Linked DNA regions of Rhizobium sp. SSA_523. The protein of the gene in region 2 interacts with the protein of the main gene of each other region in a pairwise test. Links are inferred from orthologs where the notes say so. Each region holds a gene or a part of one and is shown on either strand. Other genes may lie near its edges.

Region 1 (4,791 bases), 2.3 Mb from region 2 along the record:
CGGCCCAACCCGAGGATGGTGGTGGAGCGGTCTGGTCTCACCACGACAGCCACCGTGACGACAGACCCCGCCTTGCGGAAAGGCGGAGGCAGGGTCAGCCCGTAACACCTCGTTAAACAAAATCGTTCTGCTTTCGTTCTTGTTCTTGACGCCAGAACAGAAATGGAACAAAATAAAAACATAAAGGGAAAAGGAGAAAGCAGATGACCGATATCATTCGCGACGTAGCCGCCTTCGCTTCGATCATGACCTTCGTCGCCAGCATTGGCGTCCTGATGATGGCTCTCTAAGAGCCCGATTGTCGGCCTGTCGCGTAAACGCCCGGGCCGGTTTTGACGACAGATCCGTTCCTCGGCGCCTGACATCCTGCTCTGCCTTCTGATTGAGCCCGGATCGCGCCGGATCTTCACAGCTTTCGGTCCCGCCGGTGATGCATCGGCTGGACTTCGCGGTCGCACTGCCCGAAAATAGGTCCGAGTCTGAAAGGCGGCGGTGACATGGCAGATATGATCGACATCAGGTTGGCGGCAGGCGCGGCGGAGGACACTGCCAAGCCGGATGCGACGCCCGGCTTCGTCCATTTGCGCGTGCATTCCGCCTATTCGCTGCTGGAAGGCGCCCTGCCGCTCAAGAAGATCCTGGCAAAGGCTTCGGCCGACGGGCAGCCGGCCATTGCCATCACCGATACCAATAATCTCTTCGTGGCGCTGGAATTCTCGCAAAAGGCGATGGATGAGGGTGTTCAGCCGATCATCGGCTGCCAAATGGCCATCGACATGCAGGATCAGGGCGAGGAGAAGCGTGGCAATGCCGCGGCTTTCGTGAAATTGCCGGCGCTTATTCTCCTCGCCACGAATCCGCAGGGTTATGAGCGCCTGGTGGATCTCGTCAGCCGCGCTTATCTGGGGGGCGAGGGCAATCACCAGTCGGTGCATATCTGCATGTCCTGGCTGGAGGAAGGCGGCGCCGAAGGCATTATTGCGCTGACCGGCTTCAATTCCGGCCCGATCGACCCCCTGCTGAAGGAAGGCCACCAGGCCCAGGCCGTCCAGCGTCTGCTGCGGTTGAAGGCGATCTTCGGCGACCGGCTCTATGTCGAATTGCAGCGGCACGGGCGCTATGACCGCCGCCATGAACGCAAGCTGATCGAACTCGCTTACGAACACGATCTGCCGCTTGTGGCGACCAATGAGGCCTTCTTTCCCACCAGGGACGAATATGACGCGCATGACGCGCTGATGGCGGTGGCGCATAATGCCATTGTCTCCGATGACAGCCGGTTCCGCCTGACGCCCGACCACTATCTGAAGAGCCGGGCTGACATGGCGAAACTCTTCGCCGATCTGCCGGAGGCCCTCGACAATACGGTGGAGATCGCCCGCCGCTGCAGCTTCATCCTGAAGACCCGCAAGCCCATCCTGCCGCGCTTCACCGGAGCAACGGACGATCAGGAGGAGGCGGAGCGGGCCGAGGCGGCGGAACTGCGCCGCCAGTCGGTGGAAGGCCTCGAGCAGCGGCTTGCGGCGCTCGGCATGGCCGATGGCTATACCGAGCAGGACTATCGCGATCGCCTCGATTTCGAACTGTCGGTCATCGAGCGGATGAAGTTTCCCGGCTACTTCCTCATCGTTGCCGACTTCATCAAATGGGCCAAGATCCAGGATATTCCCGTTGGCCCGGGCCGCGGATCGGGCGCGGGATCGCTGGTGGCCTATGCGCTGACCATTACCGATGTCGATCCGCTGCGCTTCTCGCTGCTCTTCGAGCGCTTCCTCAATCCCGAACGCGTCTCCATGCCGGATTTCGATATCGATTTCTGCCAGGATCGCCGCGAAGAGGTGATCCGTTACGTCCAGCAGAAATATGGGCGCGAGCAGGTGGCGCAGATCATCACCTTCGGCTCGCTGCAGGCGCGCGCTGCCCTGCGGGATGTCGGCCGGGTGCTCGAAATGCCCTATGGCCAGGTGGACAAGATCTGCAAGCTGGTGCCCAACAATCCGGCCAATCCCACGCCTTTGTCCAAGGCCATCGAGGAGGAGCCGAAACTCCAGGAGGAGGCCGAGCGCGAACCGGTCGTCGCCCGCCTTCTCGATATCGCCCAAAAGATCGAGGGTCTTTATCGCCACGCCTCGACGCATGCGGCCGGCATCGTCATCGGTGACCGTCCGCTGTCGAAGCTTGTCCCGATGTATCGCGATCCGCGCTCCGATATGCCGGTGACCCAGTTCAACATGAAATGGGTGGAGCAGGCGGGTCTCGTCAAATTCGACTTTCTCGGCCTGAAGACGCTGACGGTGTTGAAGACCGCGGTGGATTTCGTTGCCAAGCGCAATATCCAGATCGATCTGGCAACGATCCCGCTCGACGACCAGAAGACCTATGACATGCTGTCGCGCGGCGAGACGATCGGGGTCTTCCAGGTGGAAAGCGTCGGCATGCGCAAGGCGCTGCTGGGCATGCGGCCGGACTGTATCGAGGATATCATCGCGCTTGTGGCGCTCTATCGCCCCGGCCCGATGGAGAATATCCCGGTCTATAATGCGCGCAAGCACGGGGAGGAGGAGCTTGAATCCATCCATCCGAAGATCGATTACCTGCTGAAGGAAACGCAAGGCGTCATCGTCTATCAGGAGCAGGTCATGCAGATCGCCCAGGTCCTGTCCGGCTATTCGCTGGGCGAGGCCGACCTCCTGCGCCGCGCCATGGGCAAGAAGATCAAGGAGGAGATGGACAAGCAGCGGGCGCGTTTCGTCGACGGCGCCATCCAGAACGAGGTTTCGAAGCCGCAGGCCGATCTGATCTTCGACCTCCTGGCCAAGTTTGCCAATTACGGCTTCAACAAGAGCCATGCCGCCGCCTATGCCATCGTCTCCTACCAGACGGCCTATATGAAGGCGCATTACCCGGTCGAGTTTCTCGCCGCGTCTATGACCTATGATATGGCCAATACCGACAAGCTGAACGATTTTCGGCAGGATGCGGCGCGGCTGGGCATCAAGGTGGTACCGCCGTCGATCCAGACCTCCTTCCGCAAATTCGAGACCGGCGACAATTGCATCTTCTATTCGCTGGCCGCCATCAAGGGCGTGGGCGAATCCGCCGTCGAGCATATCGTGGCGGTGCGGGGCGAGACGCCCTTTGCCGGCATCGAGGATTTCTGCCTGCGCATCGATCCGAAACAGGTCAATCGCCGTGTTCTGGAAAGTCTCATCTTCGCCGGCGCCTTTGATTGTTTCGGCCGCGACCGGGCGGAGATGATCGCCGGGCTCGACCGCATCATCGGCTATGCGCAACGCGCGGCCGAAGGCAAGACCAGCGGCCAGCACGACATGTTCGGTTCCTCTTCGGCCGCAGGTCCGGAAAAGCTCATTCTTCCCGCCTTCGATCCCTGGACGGCGTCGGAAAAGCTGATGCGGGAATATCAGGTGCTGGGCTTTTATCTCTCGGCCCATCCCCTGGATACCTACAAGGACGTCCTCGCCAAGATGCGGGTGCAGAATTATGCGGAATTCTCCGCGGCGGTGAAGGCCGGCGCGAGCGCCGGACGCCTGGCCGGAACCGTGACCTCCAAGCAGGAGCGCAAGACGCGCACCGGCAACAAGATGGGCATTGTCACCTTCTCCGATGCGACCGGCCAGTTCGAAGCCATCCTGTTTTCCGAGGCGCTCAACCAGTATCGCGATCTTCTGGAGCCGGGAAAATCGCTGGTGATCACGGTGCAGGCCGATGAGCGGCCGGAAGGAATCGGTCTGCGCATCCAGACGGTTCAGTCGCTGGAGGAGAAATCGGTCCAGATGCAAAAGGCGCTGCGCGTCTTCATCCGCGATTCCGGCCCGCTGAAAACTGTGGCGCGGCATCTGAATGCCCGCGGCGACGGCGTCGTCTCCTTCGTGGTCATCAAGGATGACGGCCGCCGCGAGATCGAGGTTGAACTGACCGACAGGTTCCGCATTTCTCCGGAAGTGGCCGCTGCCCTGCGTGCCGCGCCGGGCGTTCTGGATGTCGAACTCGTCTAACGCGAGTCTCGACCTTCTCTCGGATCCGCGTCAGGTCTTCGAGGCGCGCCGTGGCGTCGAATGGGTGACGGTGATGAAATCGGTGCCCTTGGTGGTTTCCAGGCCGGGGCCGGCATCGGTGATCGTCAGCGAGGTGCCGGTCGACATCATCTCGCTTAGCCGCGCCCGCAGCGCGGCAGGCACATGGATGCGGTCGAGCACGGCCTTCATGGTCACGGCCTGCATGGCGGTGCGGTCTCCGGCGCTGCTGCCCGGTTCTTCGAGGCCGGCGGTCATCCGGGTGATGCCGAGCCGCTTGCGCGTGGCTTGCGGCAGATCATCCTCGAGACGCAGGCCCTGCCAGGCGGCGGTGCCGCGGTCGCGGTCCATCCTGGTGACGGTGAAGAAAAACGTCCCGAGCGCTACCTCCGGATCGGCGATTCCGACCGGCTCCGACAGGACCGGCTGGAATCCCTGGCGCACCAGCAATTGGCCGGCGGGCGGCGCGGCGCGGCCGGTGGAGGCATAGAGGGCGGAGAGGAAGGCGTCGTCGAGCAGGGGACCGTTCAGCGGCAGGCCCTTCCAGCGCTTATAGGCCGTAATGGCACCGCGGGTCATGTCGCCTGCAAGGCCATCGGCCGCTCCGGCATCGAAGCCGAGTTCCGTCAGCATGGCCTGGACATCGGCCACCCGGTCGCGCTCGCTGCGCCGGGTGATGAGAATGCGCAGCGGCTCCGGCTCATCGGCCGCCGTCGCCGTATCGGCTTTCGGCAAGGCAAGCGGCAGCGGCGGGTGC
Region 2 (3,712 bases):
TGCGCAATTTGACGCCCCAGGCGGTCGATGCCTATCTGGCGCGAGCCGGCGAAACAGTGCTTCAAAGTGTCGGAAGCTATCAGGTGGAAGGCGAGGGGATCCGCCTGTTCGAGAGGATAGACGGAGATTATTTCACGATCATCGGTCTGCCTCTGCTGCCCCTCCTGCAGGCGTTAAGGGAACGCGGGGCCGTTAATGATTGATTCACGTGAAACAGAAAAAAAAGCCTTTGTTATCGGCTCGCCCATCCGTCACTCCCGTTCGCCGCTCATTCACAGCTATTGGCTGAAGCAATTTGGCCTGGCTGGCAGCTACCAGGCGATCGATGTGCCGGAAGCGGAGCTTGAAACCTTCTTCTCCGACCTGCGGTCGAAAGGCGACTATCGCGGCGGCAATGTAACATTGCCTCATAAGGAACGTGCCTATCACCTCGCCGACGAGCCGGATGAGTTGTCACGGGAAATCGGCGCTGCCAATACGATCTGGGTGGAAGAGGGCCGGATCAAAGCCACCAATACCGATAGTTATGGTTTCGCCGCCAATCTCGATGCACGGGCGCCAGGGTGGGACAAGATCGGTAGCGTCGTCATTCTTGGGGCGGGCGGTGCGAGCAGAGCCGTCATCCAGGCCGTACGCAACAGGGGAATTGGAGAGATCCATGTCGTCAACCGTACGCTGCCGCGGGCGCAGGATCTGGCTCGCCATTTCGGCTCTCCCGTTTTTGCCCATTCCTTTGCGGCCTTGCCGGAGCTCCTGCGCGGGAGCCGCCTGCTGATCAATACCACATCGCTCGGCATGCATGGTGAAACTGCGGTGGATATCGACTTGAGCGTCATGGCTCCGCAAGCGATTGTCACGGATATCGTCTATGTTCCCCTGGAGACACCGCTCCTGGCGGAGGCGCGCCGGCAAGGACTGACAACCGTCGATGGCCTCGGAATGCTCCTGCACCAAGCGGTTCCGGGTTTCGAAACCTGGTTCGGCCAGCGGCCCGTCGTCGACGACAATCTGCGCAATCTGGTGATTGCCGATATGGGCAAGACTGCATGATCAAGATCGGACTGACCGGCTCCATCGGCATGGGAAAATCGACGACCGCGCAGATGTTCGCGGCGGAAGGTATTGCCGTCAATGATGCCGATGCCGTCGTCCATGCGCTCTATCAGTCCAAAGCGGTGGAGCCGGTAGAGGCGGAATTTCCGGGCGTGACGCGCAAGGGTGTGATCGATCGCGTCGAGCTCGGGCGTCGGCTGGCCATCGATCCAAGCGGTTTCAAGCGGCTGGAGGCCATCGTGCATCCGCTCGTTCAGGCGCATGAGCAGGATTTCGTCGCAACGCAGCAGGCGGCCGGTGCCGATATGGTGGTGCTCGATATTCCGCTGCTCTTCGAAGTCGGGGCCGAAAAACGGGTTGATGTGATTGTCGTGGTGACCTGCGATCCGCAGATTCAGCGTGAGCGGGTTCTGGCCCGGCCTGGAATGACGCCGGAGCGGCTGGAGCTGATCCTGTCCCGCCAGGTGCCGGACAGCGAGAAACGGAAGAGGGCGGATTTCCTCATCGATACCGGCCTTGGCCTGGAAGCGGCGCGTGCCCGTGTGAAGACGGTGATTGCCGAGATCCGCAAGCGGGCGGCAGAAGGAGAAGGACATGCGTGAGATCATCTTCGATACGGAAACCACGGGCCTCGACAACAAGATCGACCGTGTGATCGAAATCGGTGGCATCGAACTTCTCAATCATTTCCCCACCGGCCGCACCTTTCACGTCTATATCAATCCCGGCGCGCAGAAGGTGCATCCGGACGCCCTGGCGGTGCACGGGATCACCGATGACTTCCTGAAGGACAAGCCGGGTTTCGCCGCGATCGTCGGTGACTTGCTGAGCTTCTTTGAGGATGCCAAATGGGTCGCGCATAATGCCACCTTCGACATGGGCTTCATCAATGCCGAACTCGCCAGGTTGTCGCTGCCGCCGGTGCCGCAGGAGCAGGTGATCGATACGCTGTCCCTGGCGCGGCGCAAGCACCCGATGGGACCGAATTCGCTGGATGCCCTGTGCCGCCGTTATGGCGTCGACAATACGCACCGGACGAAGCACGGCGCGCTTCTCGACTCCGAACTTCTGGCGGAAGTTTATATCGAGATGATCGGCGGCCGCCAGGCCGCGCTCGGGCTGTCCGGCGTCGAACAGGTCACGACGGTGGTGGAAGTCGACACCGTCGATGTGTCAGCCTTGATCCGTCCGCGTCCGCTTCCCCCGCGCTTGACGGAAGAGGCTGTGCGGGAGCATCAGGCCATGATCGCAAGCCTCGGCGAAAAAGCGCTTTGGAGTCGGTACCGCTAGAGGCGGCGAATTGCTCTCAGCAAACGGAACGAGAAAAAGCCCGACCAGTGGATGAACTGGCCGGGCTTTTTGCTGTGGCGAAATGGATGGATCAGCTGTTCAGCGAAGGGGTCTGGCCACGCGCCTGCTCTTCGGCGACGCGCTGCGCGAACATCTGGCCGAAATCGATCGGGTCGATCATCAGCGGCGGGAAACCGCCATTGCGCGTGACATCCGAAATGATCTGGCGTGCGAAGGGGAAGAGCAGGCGCGGGCATTCGATGAACAGCACCGGCAGCATGTGCTCCTGCGGGAATCCGGTAATGCGGAAGACGCCGCCATAGACCAGTTCCGTCACGAAAACGACCTTGTCGCCATCCTTGGCTTCGGCGTTCAGCGTGAGGACCACGTCGAAATCCGTGTCGGACAGCGGATTGGCGTTGACGTTCACGTTGATATTGATCGACGGAGCCTTGTCGCGGGCCTGCAGCGAACGGGGAGCGCCAGGATTTTCGAAGGAGAGGTCCTTCGTGTACTGCGCAAGAATGGTGAGCGATGGAGATTGCGTCTGATTTTCGTTGGCCATTGGCTGTTCCTCGGCTTCAGTCGTTTGCGCCCTCTAACACTTCGCCCAAAACCTTACAACCCTCAGCCCGGCCCGGAAGCGGCTCCGATCAAGCCTTGGTCAGCCTCGACGGGGCTGTCCTTTCCGCTGCACCTTCAACCGTGTGGGCAAAGCCTGGAAATCGAGTGGGACCGGCACGCGAGGCGGGGACTTGCACCTTCCGTATTCGCCTCACCCTTTGCCGTCATTTGTCATCCAGTCGGCGGTCCGACCAGGGGGAAGAGGATGTCCTGGGCTTCCGCTCGAAATCCTCTTCGTCGAGATCGATCGTGCGGCTGGCCGGCGGCGTTCGCGGCTCCTGATTTGGCCCACTTCCGAACCCTCCTGCCGTCGTGCGCGAATAGCTGGTGCGAACCACGATTGCGCGGCCGATCCGGTTCCAGAGACTGTGTCGGACTGGCGGAAGAAAGAGCAGGATGCCGATCAGATCCGTCAGGAAGCCCGGAATGATCAAGAGGATGGCGGCCACCACCATCATGGCTCCGCTGACAATGGCTTTTGCCGGCGTGCGGCCCTGACGGCTTTCTTCGCTGATCTCCCGCAAAAGGCTGAGGCCCTGCTGTCGCAACAGGAGAATGCCGATAAACGCAGACAGGATCACCAGACCCAGCGTCGACCACAGGCCGAGCCAGCGCCCCACGACGACAAAGCCGGCGATTTCCGCCAGCGGGAGGCCGAAGAACAGAAGCGGAAACAGGAAAAGACGCATGATTGGTCCGGAAAGCTTGATGAAGGTCGAGGCGAACAGCCATCCCGGTATTTGAA
Region 3 (3,645 bases), 320 kb from region 2 along the record:
CGCCATCCTTCAGTTCGACCAGCCGCTGGTAGAGATCGCGGCGCGACAGGCCGGTCAGCCTTGCCGCCTCGGCGGCAGCCTTGGTTGCCGGCATGGATTGCGACAGTTCCTTGAGCAGAATATCCACATCGACGGCCGCAGGGACATCGTCATAATCCGGCGGGCCGATGACCAGCACGACCTCGCCCTTGACCGTGGCATCCTGATACTGCTGCGCCAGATCGCCGAGCGACCCGCGGCGGAACTCCTCGAAGGTCTTGGTGAGCTCGCGGCAGACACAGGCGGATCGCGTCGGTCCCAGCACGTCAGCAGCAATGACAAGCGTATCGCCGAGGCGATGGGGCGATTCGAAGAAGATCAGGGTCGACGGGATCTTGGAGAGCTCCGCCAGCCGGTCCCGCCGTCCCTTTTCCTTGACCGGCAGGAAGCCGGCAAACAGGAAGGCATCGGAGGGAAGGCCGGAACCGACCAGCGCCGCCAGCGGCGCGGAGGGCCCGGGAATGGGAACAACCTTGTAGCCGGCCTCCAAAGCGAGCTGTCCAAGCCGGTAGCCCGGATCGGAGACAAGCGGCGTTCCGGCATCCGAGACCAGCGCGACCGATTGCCCCCGATCCAGCGCCGCGATGAGCCGCGGCCCGGCCTCGTCGGCATTATGTTCGTGATAGGCATAGGGACGCGTAACGATGCCATAGCGATCCAGCAGCACCCGCGTCACCCGCGTATCTTCGCAGGCGAGCACATCGGCCCCCGCAAGGGTCTCGAGCGCGCGCAGGGTAATATCGCCCAGATTGCCGATCGGCGTCGCCACCAGATAGAGCGCCGGCTCCAGAGGCCGGGCGGCAATGCTCGTCTGCCCGAGGCGATAGCTGCGCTGCGTCGGCGTTTCCTTGTCTGTCACGTGCTTGTCCGGCCTTTCCTTGCAAACCGATGTCTTTATGGGGGAGCGCAGCCGGCAGGGCAAGGCATGCGTCAGCAAGACAAGGGCAGACGGTGAGAGGGGCGGATGACCGGCTTGCGCGAGTGATCCGCCGCAACCAGCCGCATCCACATCACGCAGTCTGTCCCGGTCCGCTCGGGAATTCCTGTGAGAAGGCCGGCGCGCAGCGTCGAAAATAGCCGGCCGAGGAGCCCCACCCCTTGCATTTTTAATGCAAACTCTGCCATTTTGCCGATCCACATCGTCCGGCCAGCGGCGGACGAACATCATGTTCGGCCCGATGGGCCGGTACGGTCGAAAGCGGTAGCGTCCATGCGTATTACTCTTGAGCGGTCCAATCTTCTGAAATCGCTGAACCATGTTCATCGTGTCGTGGAACGTCGCAACACGATCCCCATCCTGTCCAACGTGCTGCTGCGCGCCTCCGGCAGCGAGCTTGCCTTGAAGGCGACGGACCTGGATCTCGAGATCACGGAGGAACTGCCGGCCATGGTCGAGCAGGCGGGCGCAACCACCGTTCCCGCTCATCTTCTGTATGAAATCGTGCGCAAGCTGCCGGACGGGGCCGAGGTTCGCCTGGCCACCAACCAGGATGGCGGCAGCATGGTGGTGCAGTCGGGCCGGTCGAAGTTTTCGCTGCAATGCCTGCCCGAGACAGATTTTCCCGACCTGACGGCCGGCACTTTCAGCCACACCTTCAAGATGAAGGCGACGGACCTGAAAATGCTGATCGACCGCACGCAGTTCGCGATTTCGACGGAAGAGACGCGCTACTACCTGAACGGGATCTTCTTCCACACGATCGAGGCCAATGGCGAATTGAAGCTGCGCGCGGTGGCAACCGATGGTCACCGCCTGGCCCGCGCCGATATCGTTGCGCCCTCCGGTTCGGAGGGCATGCCGGGCATCATCATTCCGCGCAAGACGGTCGGGGAATTGCAGAAACTCGTGGACGATCCGGAGGCTCTCGTCACCGTCGAAGTGTCGGATGCCAAGATCCGCCTTTCGATCGGGGCCATCGTGATGACCTCCAAGCTGATCGACGGGACCTTCCCGGATTACCAGCGCGTCATTCCCACCGGCAATGACAAGGAAATGCGGGTCGACTGCCAGAGCTTCACCCGCGCCGTGGATCGCGTGTCGACGATTTCCTCCGAGCGCGGCCGGGCCGTCAAGCTGGCGTTGAGCGACGGCCAATTGCTGCTGACGGTCAATAATCCGGATTCCGGCAGCGCGACGGAGGAAGTGGCGGTCGGCTACGAGAGCGACGCGATGGAGATCGGCTTCAACGCGAAATATCTGCTCGACATCACCGCCCAGCTCTCCGGCGAGGATGCCATTTTCATGCTGGCCGATGCCGGATCCCCCACTCTGGTGCGCGATACGGCAGGCGACGACGCCCTGTATGTGCTGATGCCGATGCGGGTATAATGTCGATGAGGGGACGGTCTCGGCCGTCCCTTTTTTTGTCGCCCTCCTCGATTGCGACATTTTTTCTTGCTTTTGCGTCACCAGTGGCCACTTAACCCAAACAGATTTGCCGGGAGATCAGGATGGAGTTGCGTTTCAAGGAGCGGCTGGGCCGCAAGTTCGACGAGGAAATCCGTTTCTTCAAGGGCTGGATAGACGGTCCGAAGCGCGTCGGCGCCATCCTGCCAACCTCGGCGATCACGGCCAAACGCATGGCCAGCGTCATTCAGCCGGCCTCAGGCCTTCCGGTCCTGGAACTCGGCCCCGGCACCGGCATCATCACCAAGGCCATTCTCGAGCGAGGCGTCGCGCCGGAGAAACTGGTCTCGATCGAATTCTCAACCGATTTCTACCTGCACCTCACCCGCAATTTTTCCGGCGTCAACTTCATCAATGGTGATGCCTTCGATCTGGAAAACACCCTGGGAAGCTTCAAGGATGCGCGCTTCGACGCGGTCATCTCGGCCATACCGATGCTGAGCTTCCCGATGGAGCGCCGCATCGCGCTGCTGGAAGACCTGCTGGACCGCATGCCGCACGGCCGGCCGGTCATCCAGATCACCTATGGCCCGGCCTCGCCCATCGTCGCGCGCCCGGACCGCTATCGCATCAAGCATTTCGACTTCGTGGTGCGAAACATTCCGCCGGCACAGCTGTGGACCTATACCCGTCCCTGATCGAGACCCTCGGCCAATGTTCGCCCTTTACATCACGCATCCGCAGGTGAAGATCGACCCGAAGGTTCCGGTGCCGGACTGGGGGCTTTCGGAGACGGGTGCGGAGCGGGCGAGGACGGCGTCCCGCCTCTCCTGGGCGTCACGGCTCCAGCGCATCCTCTCCAGCCAGGAGCGCAAGGCGATCGAAACCGCCGACATCCTGGCGCGGGCCGCCGGCTGCAGCGTCGAGACGGAGGCTGCCATGCATGAGAATGATCGCTCGGCGACCGGCTTTCTGCCGCCTCCGGACTTCGAGGCGGCCGCGGACTGGTTTTTCGCCCATCCTCAGCAGAGCTTCAAGGGCTGGGAAACGGCGCAGGATGCGCAACACCGTATTGTCGACGCCGTCTCCCGCGTGCTGCAGAGCCACGACTGCAGCAGGCCGATTGCCTTTGTCGGCCATGGCGGCGTCGGCACGCTGCTGAAATGCCACATAAGCGGCAACCCGATCGCCCGCGATCGTGACCAGCCGGCCGGCGGCGGCAACCTTTTCGCCTTCACGCTTTCCAACCGGCTTGCCGA
Region 4 (3,602 bases), 110 kb from region 2 along the record:
GACGAACGGAATCACACAAGTGAGGCTTCCTCAGATGAAAGTCAGCGCCATCTGCATCGGCACCGCGCAAAGACTGCCGGGCAAAAGCTACAGAACAGGGATTTTCAAGGCGTCGATGACGGGTCCTGTCCTGCTCGATCAGCACGGCCTGCTGGGTGATTCGGTCTGCAACCGCAAGCATCACGGCGGGCCGGACCAGGCCGTTTACGGCATGGGATCGGTGGATATAGACGGCTGGACAGACGAACTCGGCAGGCGGCCGGAGCCCGGCCTGTTTGGCGAGAACCTCATCATCGAAGGGGTCGACAGCCGCAATATCCGCGTGGGTGACCGGTTTGAAACGGGGACGATTCTGCTCGAGGTCACCTCGACGCGCATCCCCTGCGCCACGCTGGCCGCCCGGATGGGTGATGGTGGTTTTGCCAAACGGTTCATGGCCGTTGCCCGGCCGGGCTTCTACTGCCGTGTGCTGAGCCAGGGCCTGATTGGCGCCGGAGAGCCCGTGCATCACGAAGCCTATCCGGATGCGTCGATCAGCATGCCGGACCTGCTTGCGCTGACCCCTCGCAAACTGTCCGACGAGGATCGCGCCCGACTTATTGGCCTGCCGATCAGCGAAAGGCTGCGGCAGGCGCTCAAGACGTGACGTCCGGCTTGGGTGGTCGCAAGCTGCGGCTCTGCGGCCGCGCGTCGATCAGAATGGCAGCTTCATCCCGGGCGGAATCGGCAGGCCGGCGGTCAGTTCGCGGGTTTTCTCGGCGGCGATCGATTCAGCCTTGTCCTTGGCATCCTTGTGCGCGGCGATCACCAGATCTTCGAGGATTTCCACCTCGTCTTCCTTGAAGAGGGATGGATCGATCTTCAGGCCCAGCATTTCGCCCTTGCCGCTCATGCGCACCGTGACAAGCCCGCCTCCCGACGTTCCCTCGACGTCCAGAGCGGCAATTTCTGCCTGCATCTGTTCCATCTTGGCCTGCATTTCCTTGACCTTGCCCATCATGCCCATGATGTCGCGCATCGGATCGCTCCCTTGTTATCCGTCATAAATCGATGTCGTCGCCGGGCAGGATATCGCCCTCATCCGTTTCGATCGTCGTTGGCGGCGCCAGCGCTTCGCTGTCGTCCTCTTCGCTCACCTTGATCCTGACATCCGTCACCCGGGCGCCTGGAAAATGGCTGAGAATGGCGGCGACGTCCGGATCGGCCTTGGCATCGATCAGCCGCGCCTCGCGCGCCTGATTTTCCACCTCCGCAAGGGTCCGCTCGCCTTTGTCGCGGCTGAGAATGACCATCCAGCGGATCTCGGTCCATTCCTCCAGCCGGCGCTGCAGATCGCCGACTATGCTTTTCGGCGCATCCGGCGGAAGGTTGATCTCGAGGCGGCCCGGCTCCAGCTTTACCAGCCGCACGAAATTGCGCAGCAGCGCCCGCAATTTGGGATCCCTGTGCTTCGTGCAGAGATCGGCAATGTCTGAGAGGGATGTGATCGCGGCCTTCGGCGCGGCGGCTGCAGCCGGCTGGCGCGCGGGGCTTGTCTCGGCATGCCCCATGGCCATCGGCTGCGGCGCCGAAGGAACGGCCGCCAGCATGACCGTTGGCCCGCCCGAGGCAGCACCCATGCGCTGCGCGGGAGCGGGATCGGACGCGCGCCCTTCCAAACCGGGGGATGGCGCGGCTGCGGGATTGGACGAGCGAGCAGCAGAAGGACCGGAAAGAGCGCCTCTTGCCCCGCCATTGGCGGAAGACGATGTGCCGGATACGCCCTCTGCGCCGCCAGCCATCAGTTCGGCCACCCGGCGCGCTGCATCTTCCGGCGAGGGAAGATGGGCGGCATGGGCAAGACGGATCAATACCATTTCCGCAGCGCCCGCCGGACGCGAGGAATTTTCCGCCTCCGGAATGCCTTTCAGCAGCATCTGCCACAGGCGGGACAGCGTGGTCACGGCGACCTTGCCGGCAAACTCCGCCCCCTGCACCCGCTCCACTTCGCTCAGCGAGGGATCGTCGGAGGCCTCGGGAATATATTTTATCCGCGTCACCAGATGAGTGAATTCCGCAAGATCGGTCAAGACGACGACGGGATTGGCTCCGGCATCATATTGTTGCGAAAACTCACGCAGGGCCGCCTGCACATCGCCTCTGACGACATGGCCGAAGAGATCGACGATCCGCGCGCGATCGGCAAGGCCGAGCATGGAGCGGACCGTTTCCGCCTGGACGGAGCCGCCGCCATGGGCGATCGCCTGATCGAGAAGGGAGAGACCATCGCGGGCCGAGCCTTCCGCGGCGCGGGCGATCATCGACAGCGCCTCCGGCTCGAAGGAAATAGATTCACGACCGAGAAGGGTTGCAAACAGGCCGACAAGATCCGCCGCGCTGATGCGGCGCAGATCGAAGCGCTGGCAGCGCGACAGAACCGTGATGGGAACCTTGCGGATTTCCGTGGTGGCGAAAATGAATTTTACATGCTCGGGCGGCTCTTCCAGTGTCTTCAGCAGGCCGTTGAAAGCCTGCGTCGACAGCATGTGCACCTCGTCGATGATATAGACCTTGTAGCGCGCCGAGACCGGCCGATAGCGAACCTGCTCGATGATTTCGCGGATGTCGTCGATGCCGGTATGCGAGGCGGCATCCATCTCGATCACGTCGACATGGCGGCCTTCCATGATCGCCTGGCAATGTTCGCCGGGCACACGAATGTCGATGCTGGGCCGGTCGATCTCGTCTGTCTTGTAGTTCAGCGCGCGTGCCAGAATACGGGCCGTGGTCGTCTTGCCGACCCCGCGCACGCCGGTCAGCATATAGGCTTGCGCAATGCGCCCGGTCTCGAAGGCATTGGTCAGGGTCCGGACCATCGGCTCCTGGCCGACCATGAGATCCGAAAAATCCTTGGGACGATATTTGCGCGCCAGCACCAGATAGCCGCCCGCGCTCCCCACTGGGTTCGTTCCCGTCACTGTCAGCCCGGTGTCGCTCATCAGATCCCGCCAGCCCGCTCGGCCATACCGGCCATTGACCAGCCAATCGGCCGGACCGGAAGCTGACCATCCAAGAGTTAGAAGGTGGGAGGCTGGCACGATGACCCGTGCCGGGCTCGTTAGGGCTGCTTCCTTCCGGACCTGACCCGGTTGGCGAGTGGCTCGTCCACCACCAACCTCCCGGGGCACATATCGTCGTTTCACGCAGCAAATGCAAGCCAAGCCGTCAAAAAACTGCTAGCAAGTCAAAAACGCCGGAGGACACATTGAGTGCATTCGAACTGGACGCTCGACTGGAGCGGGACTCGGACCTGATCACTATCCTCAGCCTCTGCCAGGTCCGTCTGCTGAAGGACAGCCGCTGGCCCTGGCTGATGCTGGTGCCGCAGCGGGCGCAGAAGACGGAACTGTTCGAGCTGACGCCGCTCGATCAAGCCTTGCTTACCTTTGAAACCAATCTGGTTGCCGGCGCCCTGAAGCAGGTGACGGGAGCCAGGAAAATCAATGTCGGAGCGCTCGGCAATATCGTCGCGCAGCTGCATGTGCACATCGTTGCACGTCATGAAGGCGATCCCAACTGGCCCGGTCCGATCTGGGGCTTCGGAACGGCCCTGCCCTATGACG

Evidence for each region.
Region 1: the proteins of dnaQ (region 2) and dnaE interact in binary tests that used the Escherichia coli proteins (3 or more experiments, as listed by UniProt). The link is inferred for Rhizobium sp. SSA_523 from one-to-one orthologs.
Region 3: the proteins of dnaQ (region 2) and dnaN interact in binary tests that used the Escherichia coli proteins (3 or more experiments, as listed by UniProt). The link is inferred for Rhizobium sp. SSA_523 from one-to-one orthologs.
Region 4: the proteins of dnaQ (region 2) and QTJ18_RS22235 interact in binary tests that used the Escherichia coli proteins (3 or more experiments, as listed by UniProt). The link is inferred for Rhizobium sp. SSA_523 from one-to-one orthologs.

The regions. Positions count from the first base shown.
Region 1 is NZ_CP129382.1:536,004-540,794, forward strand. The notes cover bases 138-4,216. They hold dnaE (DNA polymerase III subunit alpha), read left to right. Parts: upstream 138-506; coding sequence 507-4,016; downstream 4,017-4,216. Other genes in these bases: QTJ18_RS10860 (L,D-transpeptidase family protein), read right to left, coding at 4,047-4,216. Outside these bases: more of QTJ18_RS10860, read right to left, coding at 4,217-4,791. UniProt on the Escherichia coli protein: DNA polymerase III is a complex, multichain enzyme responsible for most of the replicative synthesis in bacteria. This DNA polymerase also exhibits 3' to 5' exonuclease activity. The alpha chain is the DNA polymerase catalytic subunit.
Region 2 is NZ_CP129382.1:2,831,453-2,835,164, forward strand. Bases 496-3,495 are described here. They hold dnaQ (DNA polymerase III subunit epsilon), read left to right. Parts: upstream 496-1,647; coding sequence 1,648-2,343; downstream 2,344-3,495. Other genes in these bases: QTJ18_RS21720 (shikimate dehydrogenase), read left to right, coding at 496-1,050; coaE (dephospho-CoA kinase), read left to right, coding at 1,047-1,655; secB (protein-export chaperone SecB), read right to left, coding at 2,435-2,908; QTJ18_RS21740 (FxsA family protein), read right to left, coding at 3,132-3,495. In the rest of the region: QTJ18_RS21715 (Maf-like protein), read left to right, coding at 1-203; more of QTJ18_RS21720, read left to right, coding at 196-495; more of QTJ18_RS21740, read right to left, coding at 3,496-3,656. UniProt on the Escherichia coli protein: DNA polymerase III is a complex, multichain enzyme responsible for most of the replicative synthesis in bacteria. The epsilon subunit contain the editing function and is a proofreading 3'-5' exonuclease.
Region 3 is NZ_CP129382.1:3,152,579-3,156,223, reverse strand. Bases 376-3,308 are described here. They hold dnaN (DNA polymerase III subunit beta), read left to right. Parts: upstream 376-1,249; coding sequence 1,250-2,368; downstream 2,369-3,308. Other genes in these bases: QTJ18_RS23245 (histidine phosphatase family protein), read left to right, coding at 3,101-3,308; pmtA (phospholipid N-methyltransferase PmtA), read left to right, coding at 2,491-3,084; rsmI (16S rRNA (cytidine(1402)-2'-O)-methyltransferase), read right to left, coding at 376-898. Also shown: more of rsmI, read right to left, coding at 1-375; more of QTJ18_RS23245, read left to right, coding at 3,309-3,645. UniProt on the Escherichia coli protein: Confers DNA tethering and processivity to DNA polymerases and other proteins. Acts as a clamp, forming a ring around DNA (a reaction catalyzed by the clamp-loading complex) which diffuses in an ATP-independent manner freely and bidirectionally along dsDNA.
Region 4 is NZ_CP129382.1:2,945,433-2,949,034, reverse strand. What follows is about bases 510-3,399. They hold QTJ18_RS22235 (DNA polymerase III subunit gamma/tau), read right to left. Parts: upstream 2,979-3,399; coding sequence 1,041-2,978; downstream 510-1,040. Other genes in these bases: QTJ18_RS22225 (HIT family protein), read left to right, coding at 3,245-3,399; QTJ18_RS22240 (YbaB/EbfC family nucleoid-associated protein), read right to left, coding at 695-1,018; QTJ18_RS22245 (MOSC domain-containing protein), read left to right, coding at 510-646. Outside these bases: more of QTJ18_RS22245, read left to right, coding at 35-509; more of QTJ18_RS22225, read left to right, coding at 3,400-3,602. UniProt on the Escherichia coli protein: Part of the beta sliding clamp loading complex, which hydrolyzes ATP to load the beta clamp onto primed DNA to form the DNA replication pre-initiation complex.